Regions from separate parts of the Pantoea phytobeneficialis genome, predicted to be linked through region 4. Evidence: riboswitches for the same ligand, from Rfam matches in the RefSeq annotation. Region 4 holds a riboswitch; each other region holds the start of a gene.
The links. Region 4 has a riboswitch for thiamine pyrophosphate ahead of thiB (thiamine ABC transporter substrate binding subunit). Riboswitches for the same ligand answer to the same signal wherever they lie in the genome.
Positions count from the first base shown of each region.

Region 1 (4,402 bases), 1.8 Mb from region 4:
AGAAATCGAGGCTGGCATTGCCTGTTGCATGATGCAGGTTGGCATCATACTGGCCGTATTTACCCTGTTGCGGATCCATCTCTTTGCGATCGCGCTGCCGCTGCCAGTAGTAGAGACCACCGGTCAGGGATGAGTCATCAATGAAACCGGCTGCAAAAGCAGGGGCAGGGATAAATGATGTAATGAGAAGTGCAGTGGCGATAGCTGTGGATAGCGACGTGCGAACTGTCCTGTGCATGGTAAATCCTCCGTGATAATCCCTTGTGTGATGATGCTTTCCATTTACTGTTACTTCGTGTAACCAGTGCGCAGATGCTATTTTTCGTGACGCGAATTATCAATGACGATGAGTACGATTTATGACGCAGGACGCAAAAATCAGCATTTAATTCACTAATATCATAATGTTACTGTTTTGTTGTTTATGTGAGTCAATTGTTTCTCAGTACTTGATCCTGTTGATTAGCAGAAAACCGGGAACAACATTCAGCCTTTAGATGCAGCAAAAAAGTTTTATTCTGTTGTTCTTTGGTATAGTTGCTATACCTTGATATCGTCAGCCATATTGTCTAGGATTTTTTCCGGAAGCCAGCGCTGTGCTGGCTCCTGGCCTTAAGTGGGGCTGTATGGCAATCACCGGACGGCTAACATCCTTCGGTTAAGCTAACGAGTTACTCTTCTTAAGAAGCGATAGTCATGTTTTCAGGATTAACCTCAGGAGCTGCAAAATGGCTGATGATTTAAAGAGAAAACAACCGGAAGACAAACGCTTTATTAGTCTTACTGAAACCTGGGAGGTTGAGTATTGGACGAACACCCTGGAAGTGAGCGCGACACAATTGCGTACCGCTGTTGCTAACGTAGGTAATGGTACTGAGAAAGTTAAGCAGTACTTGAATCAATATCAGCGAAAGTGATTTTCAGGAAGAAAATAACTGACTAACCCCGTTCTGCGGGGTTTTTTACTTATGCTGGCGCGCGGGTTTATAGTGAGGATGCATGTTGTTTACGTATGATTTCATAATGCCTTTATGAAAAACAATCAAATAAAAAATTTAAAAAAGTAGAGTGGTCGTTATGGTAAATAAATAGAACTTGATCTTCAACCATCCTGTCGTTTCATGTGGTAGACTTCGTATGAAGTCATAATGTTCTGATTTCATGTTTCTAACAGTAAAACTGCCTTTTCTGACAATGAGTGGCAAGAAGAAATATAAATCTTTTTGGAAGGTAAAGAAAGCCCCTCCATTCTGAGCAAGGGTCATTCCATTGGGTAAGTATCCAGATTTTTCACGAAAGAGAGTACATAACATAATGTGTCTTTCGGTTTTTAACGCGGAATATCCATATGTTGTGATTGTAGAGGCGAGAAATAACGAAAATAAAATAGCAGATACAACGTTCATGTCATTTACCTACCGAATTATAGAAAAGTTCACCAAGGTATTCGCCTTTATCTGAAGCGTATTCCAATATAACCACCAGCAAGTCCTCCAGAGAAGCGACCAATCTCGGTGTATTTTTTCTTAGAACATTCATCTTCCCGGCCAATTGAGCAAGCCTCATCGATTTCATTAATTGAGTGAATTGCATGTTGTTCTGGTTCTGACTGAAATTTTGGCATTAATGCGGCTGGAGCCTAAGCCGCTAAACCAGTCTCTCGCGAGACAGGGGGTTCTTCTTTCACATAGCCAGGATAAGCGTTAGACGGTGTGATTTTAGCCTTGCAAGGACATGAACTGTGGCTATCAAGCGATCCGGCAATACGTTTTTTATCGGGGCCGCTGGTGTAAAAAGGTATGCCTCCGATAATCTTGTAGGTCTTACCATCTTTCCCACAGGTAACAGGATCGCCTTCTTGCGTCTGCGGTGATTTTGCCGCCGCATGACGTCCTGTCTCCCTGACAAAGCACAATTCCTTTTGCCATAAATCCTTCATCTTGTTGTGGGAATAATCTCGGTGGTCATTTTACAAGCAACGACCACATGCGCAATGTGTATTTGTTTTCAATCGTAGTGCTGCGATTTATCACACGAACTTGAAGTTTTACGCGATAAATCGCGCCGCTACGCAACGTATGGGGGAAAAAGCCCAGCGGTATATTGAGCAGGGCGGGCTTGCGTCAGCAAGTCACTTGCCCTAATCTGCCAGTCATATAAATGACTCGGGGTGCCCTTCCTTGTGAAGGCTGAGAAATACCCGTACCACCTGATCTGGATAATGCCAGCGTAGGGAAGTCAGATGCCTGACCGCATTCGCCTTCTTGATCGCCGGTTGGGAGCTTTATGAAACAACCTGACCTTCTTTCCTCCGCGCAACTCGCGCACTCGCTTCAGTTACTGCATCAACATGCTTCGCTGGTACATTGCATGACCAATGATGTGGTACAGACCTTTACCGCTAATGTCCTGTTGGCACTGCGTGCCTCACCTGCCATGGTGATCGACGCTGATGAGGCCGCACAGTTCAGCGGTTATGCCGATGCTCTGCTCATTAACGTGGGTACGTTGACGCGCGATCGCAGCATCGCCATGCAGGCTGCGGTAGAGGCGGCAAACCGTGCCGGCACACCCTGGACGCTCGACCCGGTCGCGGTGGGCGCGTTAACCTTTCGCACCGAATTTTGTCAGCAGCTATTGACCCAGCAACCGGCAGCCATCCGTGGCAACGCCTCGGAAATCCTTGCCCTGGCGAACCAGGCGGCGGGCGGGCGTGGCGTGGACAGCTTGCATCAGGCTGACGCCGCACTCAGCGCTGCTCAACAGTTGGCGCACGATTACCGCAGCATTGTGGCGGTAACCGGCGAAGTGGATTACGTTACCGATGGTCAGCATACCTTTGCCATCCCGGGCGGCAGCCCACTGATGACACGCGTAGTGGGGACAGGTTGTGCGCTGTCGGCAGTGGTGGCGGCTTTTGCCAGCCTGCCGGGTGAACGTCTGCAACATGTGGCGGCAGCTTGTCGGGTCATGTCACTGGCCGGTGAACGGGCGGCACGTCAGGTCCAGGGGCCGGGCAGCTTTGTTGCTGCCTTTTTGGATGCGCTGTGGACACTGGAGGTGACGCCATGAAACGTATTAACGCATTGACTATTGCCGGTACTGACCCCAGCGGTGGTGCTGGAATTCAGGCCGATCTCAAAGCCTTCTCCGCGCTGGGTGCCTATGGCACCAGCGTCATTACCGCGCTGGTGGCCCAGAATACCCGTGGTGTGCAGTCGGTCTATCGTATCGAACCAGATTTTGTCGGAGCGCAGCTGGATTCGGTGCTCGATGATGTGCGTATCGACACGGCAAAAATTGGCATGCTGGCGGAAACGGCGGTGGTGGAAATTGTCGCTGACAAGCTGAAGCGTGCCAGCCTGCCGTTCGTGGTGCTGGACACCGTTATGATTGCCAAAAGTGGCGATGCGTTGTTATCACCGGATGCCATCGCCAGCCTGCGTGAGTTGTTGTTACCACAGGTATCGTTGATTACGCCGAATTTGCCAGAAGCCGCAGCGCTGCTTGGCCGCAGTGTGGCGCAGGATGAGAAGACGATGCTGATGCAGGGGGATGCATTGCTGGATCTCGGGTGTGAAGCGGTACTGATGAAGGGAGGACATCTGAGTGATGCGGAGAGCCCGGATTGGCTTATCACCCGCAACGGACGTCAGCGTTTTACCGCGCCACGCGTCAATACTCGCCACACCCACGGCACCGGTTGTTCGCTGTCAGCTGCGTTGGCGGCGCTACGTCCACGCCATGATGACTGGGCTGCGACGCTCTCCGAGGCTAAAGCCTGGTTGCAACAAGCGTTACTGCATGCCGATTCTCTGGAAGTCGGAAAAGGCATTGGACCGGTGCACCATTTTCATCGTTGGTGGTAGGGCGTAACGCCGAATTGCCATTTTTTGCCTGCGTATCTGTCTGAAAAATGGAGTCAGCAATTTGCCAGCCTGGCGGATCCCGGTCCAGGCTGTTGGGGGCGAATCGGCAGGTGCCGGTTCCAATCCAGCCATTAATCAGGAGTGAGTATGACGGACATCGTTCAGTTATTGGGCCAAGAAGCGGATAGCCTTCTTCAACATCGCTGCATGACCATTCCAGCGGAAAGCCTTTATTTACCGGGCGCGGATTATGTTGATCGCGTAATGACCGATAACAATCGTTCTCCTGTGGTATTACGCAACATGCAAACGCTGTACAACACCGGTCGCCTGGCTGGGACGGGTTACCTGTCGATTTTGCCGGTTGATCAGGGGGTTGAGCACTCCGCCGGCGCTTCATTTGCCGCCAATCCTCACTACTTCGACCCGAAAAATATTGTTGAGCTGGCGATTGAAGCGGGCTGCAACTGCGTCGCTTCCACCTACGGTGTGCTGGCCTCGGTGGCGCGGCGTTATGCGCACAAGATCCCGTT
Region 1 covers NZ_CP024636.1:3,323,071-3,327,472, forward strand. Annotated here, with positions in the region: gene chiP (chitoporin ChiP) at 1-238, opposite strand, end outside; gene CTZ24_RS15405 (DUF3606 domain-containing protein) at 729-917, shown strand; TPP riboswitch at 2,157-2,253, shown strand; gene thiM (hydroxyethylthiazole kinase) at 2,287-3,072, shown strand; gene thiD (bifunctional hydroxymethylpyrimidine kinase/phosphomethylpyrimidine kinase) at 3,069-3,869, shown strand; gene fbaB (class I fructose-bisphosphate aldolase) at 4,017-4,402, shown strand, end outside.
Region 1: it holds a riboswitch for thiamine pyrophosphate, as region 4 does, so the genes downstream of both, thiM (hydroxyethylthiazole kinase) here and thiB (thiamine ABC transporter substrate binding subunit) in region 4, are expected to answer to the same signal.

Region 2 (4,402 bases), on a different contig from region 4:
AAAATTTTATCGCTTATAACAACGATGCCGGTGCTACCGGTTTACCGGTTTTCAACGATGCCAGCGCCGCATCAGCCAGCAGCAGGGCCTGCAAGCCATCATTCCCACTCGGGTATTCTCCTTCCCCTTTTGCCAGTGCCTCAATAAAGGTCGCTAACTCGTTGCGATAGGCTTCGGCGTAGCGTTGCAGGAAAAAGTGCTGCGGTTTTTGCGCCACGACCCCCATCGCCACCGATTTCACCAACTGACTTTCCAGTTGATTGGTCACTGCTAACATCCCCTCGCTACCGTGGACCTCAATGCGTTGATCGTAACCATAGCTGGCGCGACGGCTGTTGGTGATCACTGCCATTTTGCCGCTGGCACAGGTCAGGGTGACCACGGCGGTATCGACATCGCCTGCCGCTTTGATTTGGGGATCAACCAACGCTGAAGCGGAGGCATATACCGAGACGGGTTCCTCATCCAGTAACCAGCGTGCCATATCAAAATCGTGAATCGTCATATCGCGGAACAAGCCACCGGAGACTTTCACGTATTCCGGCGGTGGTGCACCCGGATCGCGCGAGCTGATGGTCACCAGCTCGGTGCTGCCAATCTCCCCGGCGCGCAGGCTGGATTGCAGGTGTGCCATGCTGGGATCAAAACGGCGGTTAAAACCAATCATCAACGGCACACCTGCTTCCCGCACCGTGGCAAGGCAGCTTTGCACGCGCGCCAGGCTGAGATCGACCGGTTTTTCACAGAAGATGGCTTTGTTCGCTCTCGCGGCGGCTTCAATCAAATCGGCATGGGTGTTGGTGGCACTGCAAATCGCCACCAGATCGATGCTGCTGTCTGCCAGGATGGTGGCGAGGTCGGCAACTGTCGCGCCATACTTCTCGGCCAACGCTGTCGCTGCCGGAGCATAGACATCCATAACATACGCCAGCCGACACTGCGGATGGGCGGCGATATTTCCTGCGTGGATCTGGCCGATACGACCGGCACCCAATAAAGCGACATTCAGCATTGGTTATTCCTCGGGGGTAGAAAGGTTGTGGCGTTATTAATCGATGCGGGTGCAGATCAAGTCAAAACAAAGCCCCGGCGGCGTGATGAATTGATGAGGTAGATCACAGGCTTTTTTGATGTAACTAACATCAAATGTGAATAATTAGTTGTATTTCATGCGCTTGATGGATTTGGCTTTTTGCCAGGATGTACGGATACTGATTGCCTGTGAGGTAGATGACATCAGGACATGCCATGAAGCAACATCACTGGAAATCGCCGTCGATCAAACAAATCGCGCAGGAAGCTGCCGTCAGTCCCGCCACCGTTGACCGGGTGCTGAATGGTCGCGAAGGCGTAAGGGAAGTGACGCGCAAAAAAGTGGCAGACGCGATGCAGCGGCTGGGATTGAACGCAGATACCGGCAACCCGAGTGCTAACAGAACGCGCATTGCGATTATTTGCGAATCCGGTTCCAGTTTTCTCCATCAGGTGGAGCAACAGGTACGCGCTGCTATCAATGATTATCCCCAGCTCCATTTCAGCCTCGATAGCGTGCCGAACGTGCAATTCAATGCCGAACGCTTCAGCCAACTGATTACCCGGCGAGCCGCCACCAGTAGCGGCATCATCCTGGTGTGTCGCGATGAGGTAAAAATAAATCGTGCGGTTAAAGCGGCGATTGATGATGGGGTCCCGGTCATTTGTCTGACCAGCGATCTGCCCAATTCGCGGCGCAGCGCCTATGTGGGTATCGATCAGGTCGCTGCCGGAGCCACTGCGGGCTGGTTTATGGGCCGTATGCTGCCCGCACAGCAATCGGGCAATATTCTGCTGATTTGTAGTTCGACCTATCGTACCCAGGAGGAGCGTGAGATTGGCTTTCGCCGCGTGTTGCGCGAGGCATTCCCTTGGTTAACCATTCGTGATCGCGTCAACATTAACGACGAAGCGGAAACCGCGTATCTCAGCGTAAAAAAATGGCTGGAGCGGGGGAACCCGTTGGCAGGGATCTACAACACCGCAGGCGGTAACGAAGGGGTGGCGCGCGCGTTAACCGATTTTGGCGTACAGGATCAGGTGATATTTATCGGCCATGAATTGAGTGAAGCGAGCCGACTGCTGCTGGAGAACGGCACCCTGGATTTGGTGCTCGGCCATGATATTCGTCGGGAGATCGATCTGTGCCTCGCCCTGTTGCAACAGCCGGGCAGCGGTCAGTCGTTCAGTGACAGCAAAATTCCGCTGCTCACCTGGCATCGCTACTCTTATTTTGCCTGACGGCTCAGGGGCAGAACACCACCCACAAAATGATCACGCCGAATATACACACCAGAATGGCTGAAATGATTGAATCAGCACACATAATTTACCTGCCGGATTTCAGGATGAGGGGACGAGAATACGCGCAAATCATGGAGAAAAATGGATGAACCTGAAACAGGGAATTTTTAAAGGTTAGGCTTTGTTGCCGGGCTTACACTTGACGTAGCCTGGCGGCTGCAATACAAATAGACGCGTCGGGGGAGTCTCGCTCAAGAGACTGAGAGGCTAAAAGCGCACTGCGCGGCTTAGCGACCCTTTGAACCTGACCCAGTTGATACTGGCGTAGGAAGACTGACAGCCTGTCATTTCGGCTGTCTGACATCGGGACGTTTTTCCGTTGCGCGTGTCATTTCCCTCCTCCTGTATCCCGGGTCTCAGTGCGAAAACTGAGAGGCCGATGTGAATTCTCCCCTTTGTATTACGGAATACCCGCTATGAGCCGCTGGTCTGTACTCGGTGGCGGTGTTGCGGGCCTGTGTGTGGCGACCTTACTCGCCGAACGCGGTGAACAGCTTGAAGTGATTAGCGATGACGCGCGTCAGCCCGCCTCCTGGTTTGCCGGAGGTATGCTCGCACCCTGGTGTGAAGCAGAAAGCGCACCACGCGCCGTCATTGAGCTGGGGCAGCACTCCGCAGCCTGGTGGCAACAACGCGTCAGTTGCGTTGAACATCAGGGCACGCTGGTGGTGGCACCACCACGCGACAGCCAGGAACTGAACCGCTTTGCCCGCATGACCGAACAACATCAATGGATTGATCCGGCAGACGTGGAGCCAGCCCTCGCCGGGCGCTTTGCCCGTGGTCTGTTTTTTGCGCAGGAGGGGCATCTCGATCCTCGCCTGGCACTGAATGAAATGCGTGAAAAGTTGCAGCAACGTGGGGTGGCTTTTCACCACGGGAAGCCGTCGGGGCAGGTGATTGATTGCCGGGGCATCCATGCGGCAACAGCGTTGCCGGGCCTGCGGGCGGTGCGGGGCGAGATGTTGATTTTACACAGCGATGAGGTGCGCTTCTCACGCCCGATTCGTCTGCTGCATCCGCGCTTTCCCTGCTATCTGGTGCCGCGTCGCGGCGGCCATTTTATGCTCGGTGCAACTATGGTCGAAAGCCATGATGCCAGCCCGATCAGCGCCCGTGCCATGATGGAGTTGCTGAGCGCGGCCTGGGCCATCCACCCGGCGTTGGCCGAAGCGCGTATTGTCGAAAGCGCCAGCGGTTTGCGTCCGGCGTATCCGGCAAATCTGCCGGAAATTCACTATCAAAACGGGACATTTTACCTTAACGGGATGTACCGCCACGGCTTCCTGCTGGCTCCGCTGATGGCGGAACAACTGATGCAGCGTTTAACTTCGGAACAACTTCATGAATATTCAGCTTAACGGTCGCCCGGTGCTGACGGCCGCCCGTACCCTGACCGAACTGCTGCGTGAGCAGCAGATTGACGTGGCCTGCGTGGCAACCGCCTACAACGGTACTTTTGTCCCCAAATCCCGCTACGACAGTCAGCAACTGGAAGAGGGTTGTCAGCTCGAAGTGTTATCACCGATGCAGGGGGGCTAATGATGTTTTATGGCTTTGAACCGCAATCCCGCTTTCTGCTTGGTACCGCAGGTTATCCCTCACCGGCAATTTTGCAGCAGGCGATTGCGGCTGGCGGCAGCGAGATCATTACCGTCAGTCTGCGGCGTGAAGGGGCCGCTGGGGCCGCCTTCCGTGAACTACTTGCGCAACTGGATGTACGCGTGCTGCCGAACACCGCCGGGTGCCACACGGTGCAGGAAGCCGTGACCACAGCGCAGATGGCGCGTGAATTGTTTAACACCCCGTGGATCAAGCTGGAGGTGATCGGCCATGCCGACACGCTACAACCTGATCCCTTCGCGCTGGTGGAAGCGGCACGCATCCTTTGCGCCGATGGCTTTCAGGTATTCCCCTACACCACTGAAGATTTGATCGTCGGTGAAAAATTGCTTGAAGCCGGCTGCGAAGTGCTGATGCCGTGGGGCGCACCCATCGGTTCCGGTCAGGGGCTACGTAACATTGATGGCCTGCGCGCGATGCGGGCCTGGTTCCGTGATGTTCC
Region 2 covers NZ_CP024637.1:176,702-181,103, forward strand. Annotated here, with positions in the region: gene iolG (inositol 2-dehydrogenase) at 14-1,012, opposite strand; gene CTZ24_RS21035 (LacI family DNA-binding transcriptional regulator) at 1,249-2,274, shown strand; TPP riboswitch at 2,506-2,625, shown strand; gene CTZ24_RS21040 (FAD-dependent oxidoreductase) at 2,754-3,698, shown strand; gene thiS (sulfur carrier protein ThiS) at 3,682-3,879, shown strand; gene CTZ24_RS21050 (thiazole synthase) at 3,882-4,402, shown strand, end outside.
Region 2: it holds a riboswitch for thiamine pyrophosphate, as region 4 does, so the genes downstream of both, CTZ24_RS21040 (FAD-dependent oxidoreductase) here and thiB (thiamine ABC transporter substrate binding subunit) in region 4, are expected to answer to the same signal.

Region 3 (4,402 bases), 500 kb from region 4:
GAGGCGCAAGCCCGCCTGACGAATTGCCTCCAAATCGGCCACATCCAGATCTTCCTGGCCGAGATGCACGCCATAGGCGTTGTAGCGAATTGCCAGGCGCCAGTAATCATTGATAAACAGGCGGGCGCGATATTGTTTGCCGAGTGCGATAGCCTCCCGCACCGCCTCTTCCACTTCATGATCTTCGCAATCTTTAATACGCAGCTGAATGGTGCGTACTCCCGCTTCCAGCAAACGGGCAATCCACTCAACGCTATCGACAACCGGGTAAAGTCCTAAACGTGGGGCGGTACTGGGGAAGGCGGCGGTCATACATTTTCCTCTTTCAGGGCATCGGCGGCATGATAAAGCTCACCGCCACGGCTACGGAAGGCATCTGACATCTGCGCCATCCCGATTTCAATCGGCTGGGCTTCCGCCTGCTGACGGGCGGCAAAGTCACGCACTTCCTGGGTGATTTTCATGGAGCAGAATTTCGGGCCGCACATGGAACAAAAATGTGCCACTTTGCCCGACTCCTGCGGCAGTGTCTCATCGTGATAAGCGCGCGCGGTATGTGGGTCGAGCGCCAGATTGAACTGGTCCTCCCAGCGAAACTCAAATCGCGCTTTCGACATGGCGTTATCGCGGATCTGGGCGCCAGGATGGCCCTTCGCCAGATCGGCGGCATGAGCGGCAATTTTATAGGTGATCAATCCCTGTTTCACATCTTCCTTATTCGGCAAACCCAGATGTTCTTTCGGGGTGACGTAGCACAGCATCGCACAGCCGAACCAGCCAATCATCGCGGCACCGATGCCAGAAGTGAAATGATCGTAGCCGGGGGCGATATCGGTGGTCAGTGGGCCGAGGGTATAGAACGGGGCTTCGTGACAATGTTCCAGTTGTTCGGTCATATTGCGGCGAATCATCTGCATCGGCACATGCCCCGGACCTTCGATCATCACCTGCACATCATATTCCCAGGCGATTTTGGTCAGCTCACCCAGCGTATGTAGCTCGGCAAACTGCGCTTCATCGTTGGCATCCTGAATCGAACCCGGACGCAGTCCATCACCCAGCGACAGAGCAACATCATAGGCAGCACAGATTTCGCAAATCTCACGGAAGTGCAGATACAGGAAACTCTCCTGATGGTGCGACAAACACCACTTCGCCATGATTGAACCGCCACGCGAAACGATGCCGGTCAGACGTTTCGCCGTCATCGGCACATAACGCAGCAGCACGCCGGCGTGGATGGTGAAGTAGTCAACGCCTTGTTCGGCTTGCTCCAGCAAGGTGTCGCGGAAGATTTCCCAATTCAGATCTTCCGCGATGCCGTTTACCTTCTCCAGCGCCTGATAAATCGGTACGGTGCCAATCGGCACCGGGCTGTTACGCAAAATCCACTCGCGTGTTTCATGGATATAACGGCCGGTCGAGAGATCCATCACCGTGTCAGCCCCCCAGCGTGTCGACCACACCAGCTTCTCCACTTCCTCTTCAATTGAGGAGCTGACCGCCGAGTTGCCGATGTTGGCATTCACTTTGACCAGAAAATTGCGGCCAATGATCATCGGCTCAGATTCAGGGTGGTTAATGTTGGATGGGATGATGGCTCGCCCTGCGGCGACTTCCTGACGCACGAACTCGGCGGTGATATTTTCCGGCAGATGCGCACCAAAGCTATGGCCAGGATGTTGTTGTAGCAACACTTCGCCACGGATGCGCTCGCGCCCCATGTTTTCACGAAGTGCAATAAACTCCATTTCCGGGGTAATGACGCCCTGACGCGCATAATGCAACTGGGTAACACGGCGGCCTGTTTTGGCACGTCGCGGTTGGGGCAGATGTTCAAAACGCAGGTGATCCAGACCCTCATCTGCCAGGCGTTGCTGTGTATAGCTGGAGCTGAGCTGGTCGATGGTTTCACTGTCGCCGCGTTCCGCGATCCAGTTGGCGCGCAGTTTGCTCAACCCCCGATGAACATCAATCGATGCATGCGGATCGCCGTAAGCCCCGGCCGTGTCATATACCGGCACCGGTTCGTTGGCTTCGTATTGCGGATTATCTTTACTGCCGCCGGTCAGGGTCGGGCTGAGCTGAATCTCACGCATCGGCACACGAATATCATCACGACTGCCGGTGATCCAGATACGTTTAGAATTGGGGAAGGCAGTGCCCTGGAGGGAATCAATAAATTCCTGCGCCTGGGCGCGTTGTTCACGACGAGAAGTTTTTACAACAGACATAGCAAGTTTCCTGTAAATGATGGAAGTTGCTTGTCCGGAGTCCGGAAGGAGTAACAGAAACGGCGCGCGCACCGGCTGTGATATTTACTCTTGTTCCCTTCGCAGGTACTAACCTGATCAGGTTCCGCGGATCCCGAATTAACGGTCTCAGCCCAAAATGGGCACTCCGACAAGAAAATATTTACGGTGTTAAACCGTAAAATAAAAAAGCCCTCGTAGCATAGAAGGGCTTTTTACGAATAACAAGTCTTTTACAAATGCGGGCGGCTAAGCAGGGCGGGCGATGATGCTTTCATTCGCTACCGGCGTATGCGCCAGCTGATTGTCCCATGCCAGATGCACCAGCTTATCTTCCAGCGTAAAACGCGACTCCAGCACTTCACCCACTTCAGACAGCGCCTGCTGGAAGGTGACGCAGTTGTCATCGGTGATGGCCTGTTGCAGATGGCCGTCATACAGTTGCATCATTCGTTCGGTATTGGCTTCCAGTGACGGGTAGATTTGCGCGGCGGCGATCATCGGGCTGTCACCTTGCATCTCACTGATAATATGTTCATAAATGCTGAAATGGCCGGCGGAGAGATAATCCACCAGGTTATGACAAAAGGCATCCAGCGCCTGTTCGTCCAGGGCACTCAACGCATCTTTTTTGGGCTTCATGCCAACCAACTGGTAGTAAGTCACAAGTAGCTGACGACGCGCGTGTAGCCATGAATCGACCAATTCGTTACCGCGGCCTACACGCTCGGTCAGGTCATCTAACTGAGTAAGCATACAAGGCTCCATGTGGGTTATAGTGGTTCATTCTGCGAATAGACGCTAAGGATGACGATTTAAATGCAACGTGAGATCTCAAGCGTAGACGCTGGCTGGTGGATTGTCAGCCATGAACAAAAACTTTGGCTGCCACAGGGTGAGCTGCCGCACGGGACGGCGGAACAATTCGATCTGGCGGGCAGCAGCGGCATGGTGATTGGCGAATGGCAGGGTGAAAACGTCTGGCTGGTGCGTGAATCACGTTCTGACAATATGGGCTCAGTACGCCAGTTGATTGACGAAGATGTCGGCCTGTTCCAGCTTGCCGGGCGTGGCGTGCAACTGGCGGAATTCTTTCGTTCGCATCGCTGGTGCGGCTATTGCGGCCACGAAATGCATTTGAGCAAACGTGAGTTTGCTTGCCTGTGCGGTCACTGCCGTGAACGCTATTATCCGCAAATCGCGCCCTGCATCATTGTGGCGATTCGGCGCGGAGATGAGATCCTGCTGGCGAACCACGCAAAGCATCGTAACAACGTCTACACCGTACTGGCCGGTTTTGTTGAAGTGGGGGAAACCCTCGAACAGGCAGTGGCGCGTGAGGTGATGGAAGAGAGCAATGTACGAGTGAAAAACGTACGTTACGTCACCTCACAACCCTGGCCATTCCCCCATTCGCTGATGATGGCCTATATGGCGGAATACGATGGCGGGGAGCTACAGCATGACGGCAAAGAACTGCTGGATGCCGGCTGGTTCCGCTACGATGCGTTACCTTTATTACCGCCGCCGGGTACCGTCGCGCGACGTCTGATTGAAGATACCGTTGCCCACTGTCGCGCCAGCGCGCTGTGAAAATGCTACACTGGCGCCCTGTCAGTGAGAGAGCCAATTATGAGTGAACTGAAGAACGATCGTTATCTGCGCGCCCTGTTACGTCAGCCGGTGGATGTCACCCCGGTTTGGATGATGCGACAAGCCGGGCGTTATCTGCCGGAATATAAAGCCACACGCGCCGAGGCCGGTGACTTTATGTCGCTGTGTAAAAATGCTGAGCTGGCCTGTGAAGTCACGCTGCAACCGCTGCGTCGCTATGCGCTGGATGCGGCAATCCTCTTCAGCGATATTCTCACCATCCCGGATGCCATGGGATTGGGCCTGTACTTTGAAACCGGTGAAGGCCCCCGTTTCTCTCACCCGATTACCAGCCGCGCTGACGTCGACAAACTGCCGGTACCTGACCCGGAGCAAGAGCTGGGTTATGTGATGAATGCGGTGCGCACCATTCGCCATAACCTGAAAGGCGAAGTGCCGCTGATCGGTTTCTCCGGTAGCCCGTGGACGCTGGCTACCTACATGGTTGAAGGGGGTAGCAGCAAGGCCTTCACCAAAATCAAAAAGATGATGTACGC
Region 3 covers NZ_CP024636.1:261,118-265,519, forward strand. Annotated here, with positions in the region: gene thiE (thiamine phosphate synthase) at 1-312, opposite strand, end outside; gene thiC (phosphomethylpyrimidine synthase ThiC) at 309-2,234, opposite strand; TPP riboswitch at 2,312-2,413, opposite strand; gene CTZ24_RS01175 (Rsd/AlgQ family anti-sigma factor) at 2,502-3,008, opposite strand; gene nudC (NAD(+) diphosphatase) at 3,072-3,845, shown strand; gene hemE (uroporphyrinogen decarboxylase) at 3,885-4,402, shown strand, end outside.
Region 3: it holds a riboswitch for thiamine pyrophosphate, as region 4 does, so the genes downstream of both, thiC (phosphomethylpyrimidine synthase ThiC) here and thiB (thiamine ABC transporter substrate binding subunit) in region 4, are expected to answer to the same signal.

Region 4 (4,402 bases):
CATCGGCAGATGCTGGTACAGGTAGGTGAGGTTATTCAGTGTCAGCATGACGACCTGGCAATTTTTCCATCAGGGTAAACAGGAGCAGGCACAGCAGCAGCAACAGCAACGCGGTGACCGCGCCGTCCTCGCCGCGATAGGCGCCAATTTGCTGGAACAGATAGAATGGCAACGTGCGGAAATCCGCGCTGCCAAACAATGCCACCACGCCAAAATCGCCAATCGACAACACGCAGGCAAAGGCCAGCGCCTGGGCAATCGGACGTTTCAGTGCGCGCAGTTCAAGCAGGCGCAGGCGGTTCAACCCCTGCATACCCAGCGAGGCGCATAACTGATTGTAACGCGCGCTGAGATCGCGCATCGGGTTCTCCAGCACTTTCATGGCATAGGGGATGGCGATCAGTGCGTTCGTGAAGATCACCAGCCCGTCGGCGGATTGCGGCAGGCCAACGGTGGCGTTGAACAGCAGGAAAAAACCGCTCGCCAATACGATGCCTGGCATTGCCAGAATCAACATGCCACTCAGTTCCATTGCTTGCGCCGGGATAGTGTGATGACGCAGGCGCAGTTCACGGCTGCTCCATAACAGCATCAGGGTAAGAATGACACACAACACGCCTGCTCCGATGGCAATGCGTAATGAGGTAAAGGTGGCCTGCCACAAGGCCGGTTGTTGAATCGCCCCGGCGACGCCGCCACGCAGGCCATCAGTCACTACCGCCAGCAAAGGCGGGAGCAACAACAACAAGGCTAAACCGATCAATAAGCCATCGCTGAGGCGCGCGCGCCAGCTATCCTGGGGATCGCGCCAGCCGCGTATCTGCTGACTTCCGCTCGGAATAGCTTGGCTGAAGCGCTGGCTCAGCAACACCAGCAGCAGGCAGCAGCCCAGTTGCAGCAGCGCCAGCAGGGCCGCGCGACCGGGATCGTAGTCAAAACTCAGCGCCTGAAAAATTGCCAGCTCCAGCGTGGTGGCCTGCGGGCCACCGCCCAGTGCCAGCACGGTGGCAAAACTGGCAAAGCACAGCATAAAAATCAGCGCGGCGGTGGGCAAAATCTGCCGCCGCAGCCACGGCCATTCGAGTAAGCGGAACAGGTTCCAACTGCGCAGGCCGAGCTGCGCCGCCAGCTGACGTTGCTCGCCCGGGATGCTTTCCAGCGACTGCAACAGCATGCGCGTGGCCAGCGGCAGATTGAAGAACACATGTGCCAGCAGAATGCCCTGCAACCCATAGGGTGAGAAGTGATAATCGATACCTACCAGGCTGCACAGCTGGGCCAGCCAGCCGCTGCGACCATAGACGCTCAGCAGGCCGAATATTGCCACCAGCACCGGTAGCACCAGCGTCATGGCGCACAGGCGTAACAGCAGGTTACGTCCGGGAAAACGTCGACGGTACAGGGCGCGCGCCAGCGGGATCGCGGGGATGACTGAGAACAGCGCCGACAGTAACGCCTGCCAGAAGGAGAAAGCCAGTACGTGATGCAGATAGTCATCGGTGAGCAGGCCACGCCAGTCACCGATGGGGGCTGACATCAACAGCGCACCAAACGCCAGCAGCGCCACCGCGCATAACAAGAGCGCGGTGAAACTGCCGGGCAGAAGCCAGCCGGGAATTAACGGCTGACGGCGCGTTGCCATGCACTTATCCAGTCGGCGCGATGGTCGGCAACCTCAGTCGGGCTATATTGCAGCGCCGTTTGCGGTACGTTTAGCGTCTGATAACCGGCAGGCAACTCGCTTTTAATCACCGGATACATCCAGTTGCCGGTCGGGATGGTCTGCTGGAAGGCCGGGGATACCATAAACTGCATAAATTGCTGTGCCAGTTTTGGTTGTTTGCTGCTGGCGAGCTGTGCCGCCACTTCAACCTGCATGTAATGGCCTTCGCTGAACGGCGCTGCCGCGTAGTTTTCTTTCTTCTCTTCAATGATGTGATAAGCCGGGGAGGTGGTGTAACTCAGCACCAGATCGCCTTCACCTTTCAGGAACAGGCCATAAGCTTCACTCCAGCCTTTGGTGACGGTGACGGTTTTTTGCGCCAGTTTTTGCCAGGCTTCCGGTGCTTTGTCGCCATACACCTTTTGCATCCACAGCAGCAAGCCAAGTCCGGGGGTGCTGGTACGTGGATCTTCATAGATCACGCGCCATTTTTCAGGGCTTTCTACCAACTCTTTCAGGCTTTTGGGCGGGTTCTTCAGTTTATTTTTGTCATAGACGAAGGCGAAGTAGCCATAGTCGAACGGGATAAAGGTGTCGTTGTGCCAGCCATCTGGCAGTTGGAGTGCGCCGGTATCCACCTGGCTTTTGGCAAACAGGCCGGTTTTTTCTGCCGCCTGCACCAGATTGTTATCGAGGCCCAGCACGATATCCGCTTTGCTGTTTTTGCCTTCCATACGGACACGATTGAGCAGCGACACGCCATCTTCGAGCGCGACATATTTCAGCTCACAGCCGCACTGGGCTTCAAAGGCTTTTTTTACTGCCGGACCGGGTCCCCAATCGGCAGAGAATGAATCGTAGGTGTAGACGGTCAGTACCGGTTTGGCAGCCAGCGCCGGGGCAGAAATCAGCAGCAGCACGGGCAGAACTTTTTTAAACACTTTGCGCTCCTTGAGGAGAAGATAAGGTTGAGTCGCAAAGGATCTGAGCAGTGAGGCATCTCAAATCCCTACGCCGGTATTAACCGGATCAGGTTCGACGGGTCTCTCTCAGCCCCTGTAATGCAGGGCACCCCGTTGAGAACGGCTCATTCTAGTCATTTCCGGCTCAGGGCGAAAGGTTCACAGCTCCGGCGGGGCAAACCAGGCGGATTTAAAGTCAAACCAGCCAAGGGTATTCATGCGCACACCACGCATACTGCGCTGGCCTTCCAGCAGCAACCAGTGATGAAACAGCGGATGCAGGTAGTCACTGTCCACCAGTTGCTTGCTCCATTCCGCCAGCGGTAGCGTTTTTTCGCGCCAGCGTTCAGCCGCGCTTTGCCAGTCTATTGGGATGCATTGCTGCATCAGCGGCAGCTCATACAATTGAGCGAACAGCGAGTAATCCAGCGGCAGGGTGAAGTTGACACTGCCAAGCCAGATATCGCTTTCGCCTTCACCGTTAAACCATGCTTCGTAACTCAGTTCACGGGTGATTAACTCTACGCCCTGCTGCGCCAGCAGTGGGCGCAGCGCATTGGCGATCCCTTCATGCTCAACATGATGGCTGTACCAGCTGATGGTCAGTTGGGTGAGATGCTGTGGTTTGCTGACTGGGGTTAAGTCGCGGCGGTGGTGCCAGCGAGGAATCAAGCCATAGGCCGGGAACCAGTAGCGTTGATACCCTACCCCGGCGTTGTTCAGCAGGGCGATAGGGTTAAACAGATAGCTGACCCAGCGGCGGAAATGGGCATCGCGTCCCTGCTCTGAACGTTGGTCATACAGCAGAAAATAGCAACCCTCTTCCAGGCGGCTCTCCTCCGATTTTTCATCGGCGGTTTCGCCCTGCAACTTCACTCCGGCATACACCAGTTCGTCGCTGATTTCCGGTAATACCCAGATTGAGACATCATCAATCAACGCGCGGTAGCCGAAGTAGTCATCAAAAGCGGCAATTTTAAGTTGGCTTTGCTGGTTGCGCACCACGCTGTAGGGGCCGGTGCCAATCGGCTGACGGGCGAAATCGCGAACCGTTTGCCACTCGCGCGGCAAGATCATCGCGCTGACGCTGCCAAGCAACCACGGTAGCCAGTTATCGGGTTGAGTCAGTTGAATATCCAGCGTCCAGGGGGCAGGGGAGTGAAGTTTGGCAATATGGGAGAACAGCGGTTGGGTACGCAGACGATCCAACGAGCTGATGACATCCTCCATCTCCAGTTCACGACCGTGGTGAAAACGAATCGCGGGTCGCAGGAAAAAGCGCCAGTGCAGCAGCGATGTTTGTTGCCAGTGATGGGCAATATCGGGTTCAATTTCCCCCTTTTCCTCATTTATCCGTGTCAGACCACTGAAGATTTGCCGCGCTAAATGGGTTTCGGAGCGACGCAACGGGGAACCGGGTAGCAGGTTGGGAAGCGGGCGATAATAGAGGACGCGCAGAATATGCTTACCCTGGCGGAAGCTGCGGCCGAGGTGAGAAGCAATCATTTGGCGTACCTGATTTTTGTCGCCTACCAATTGCACCAGTTGTTCGATGCGATCCTGCTCCAGCAAATCTTCGGCGCGCTGCTGCTGCAATGCCAGCCCGGTATAACAAAAACTCAGCGTTGAACGTTTACCCCGTCCGGCTTCGGCCTGCCAGATTAACCAACCCGCATCCTGCATGGCATTCAACAGGTTGCGCATATGACGTCGCGAGCAGTGCAGCAATTCCGCCAGTTCGCTCAGGGTGGTTTCCTGATCCTGGCCCTGGCAGCTT
Region 4 covers NZ_CP024636.1:760,361-764,762, forward strand. Annotated here, with positions in the region: gene thiQ (thiamine ABC transporter ATP-binding protein ThiQ) at 1-48, opposite strand, end outside; gene thiP (thiamine/thiamine pyrophosphate ABC transporter permease ThiP) at 32-1,642, opposite strand; gene thiB (thiamine ABC transporter substrate binding subunit) at 1,618-2,604, opposite strand; TPP riboswitch at 2,652-2,749, opposite strand; gene sgrR (HTH-type transcriptional regulator SgrR) at 2,785-4,402, opposite strand, start outside.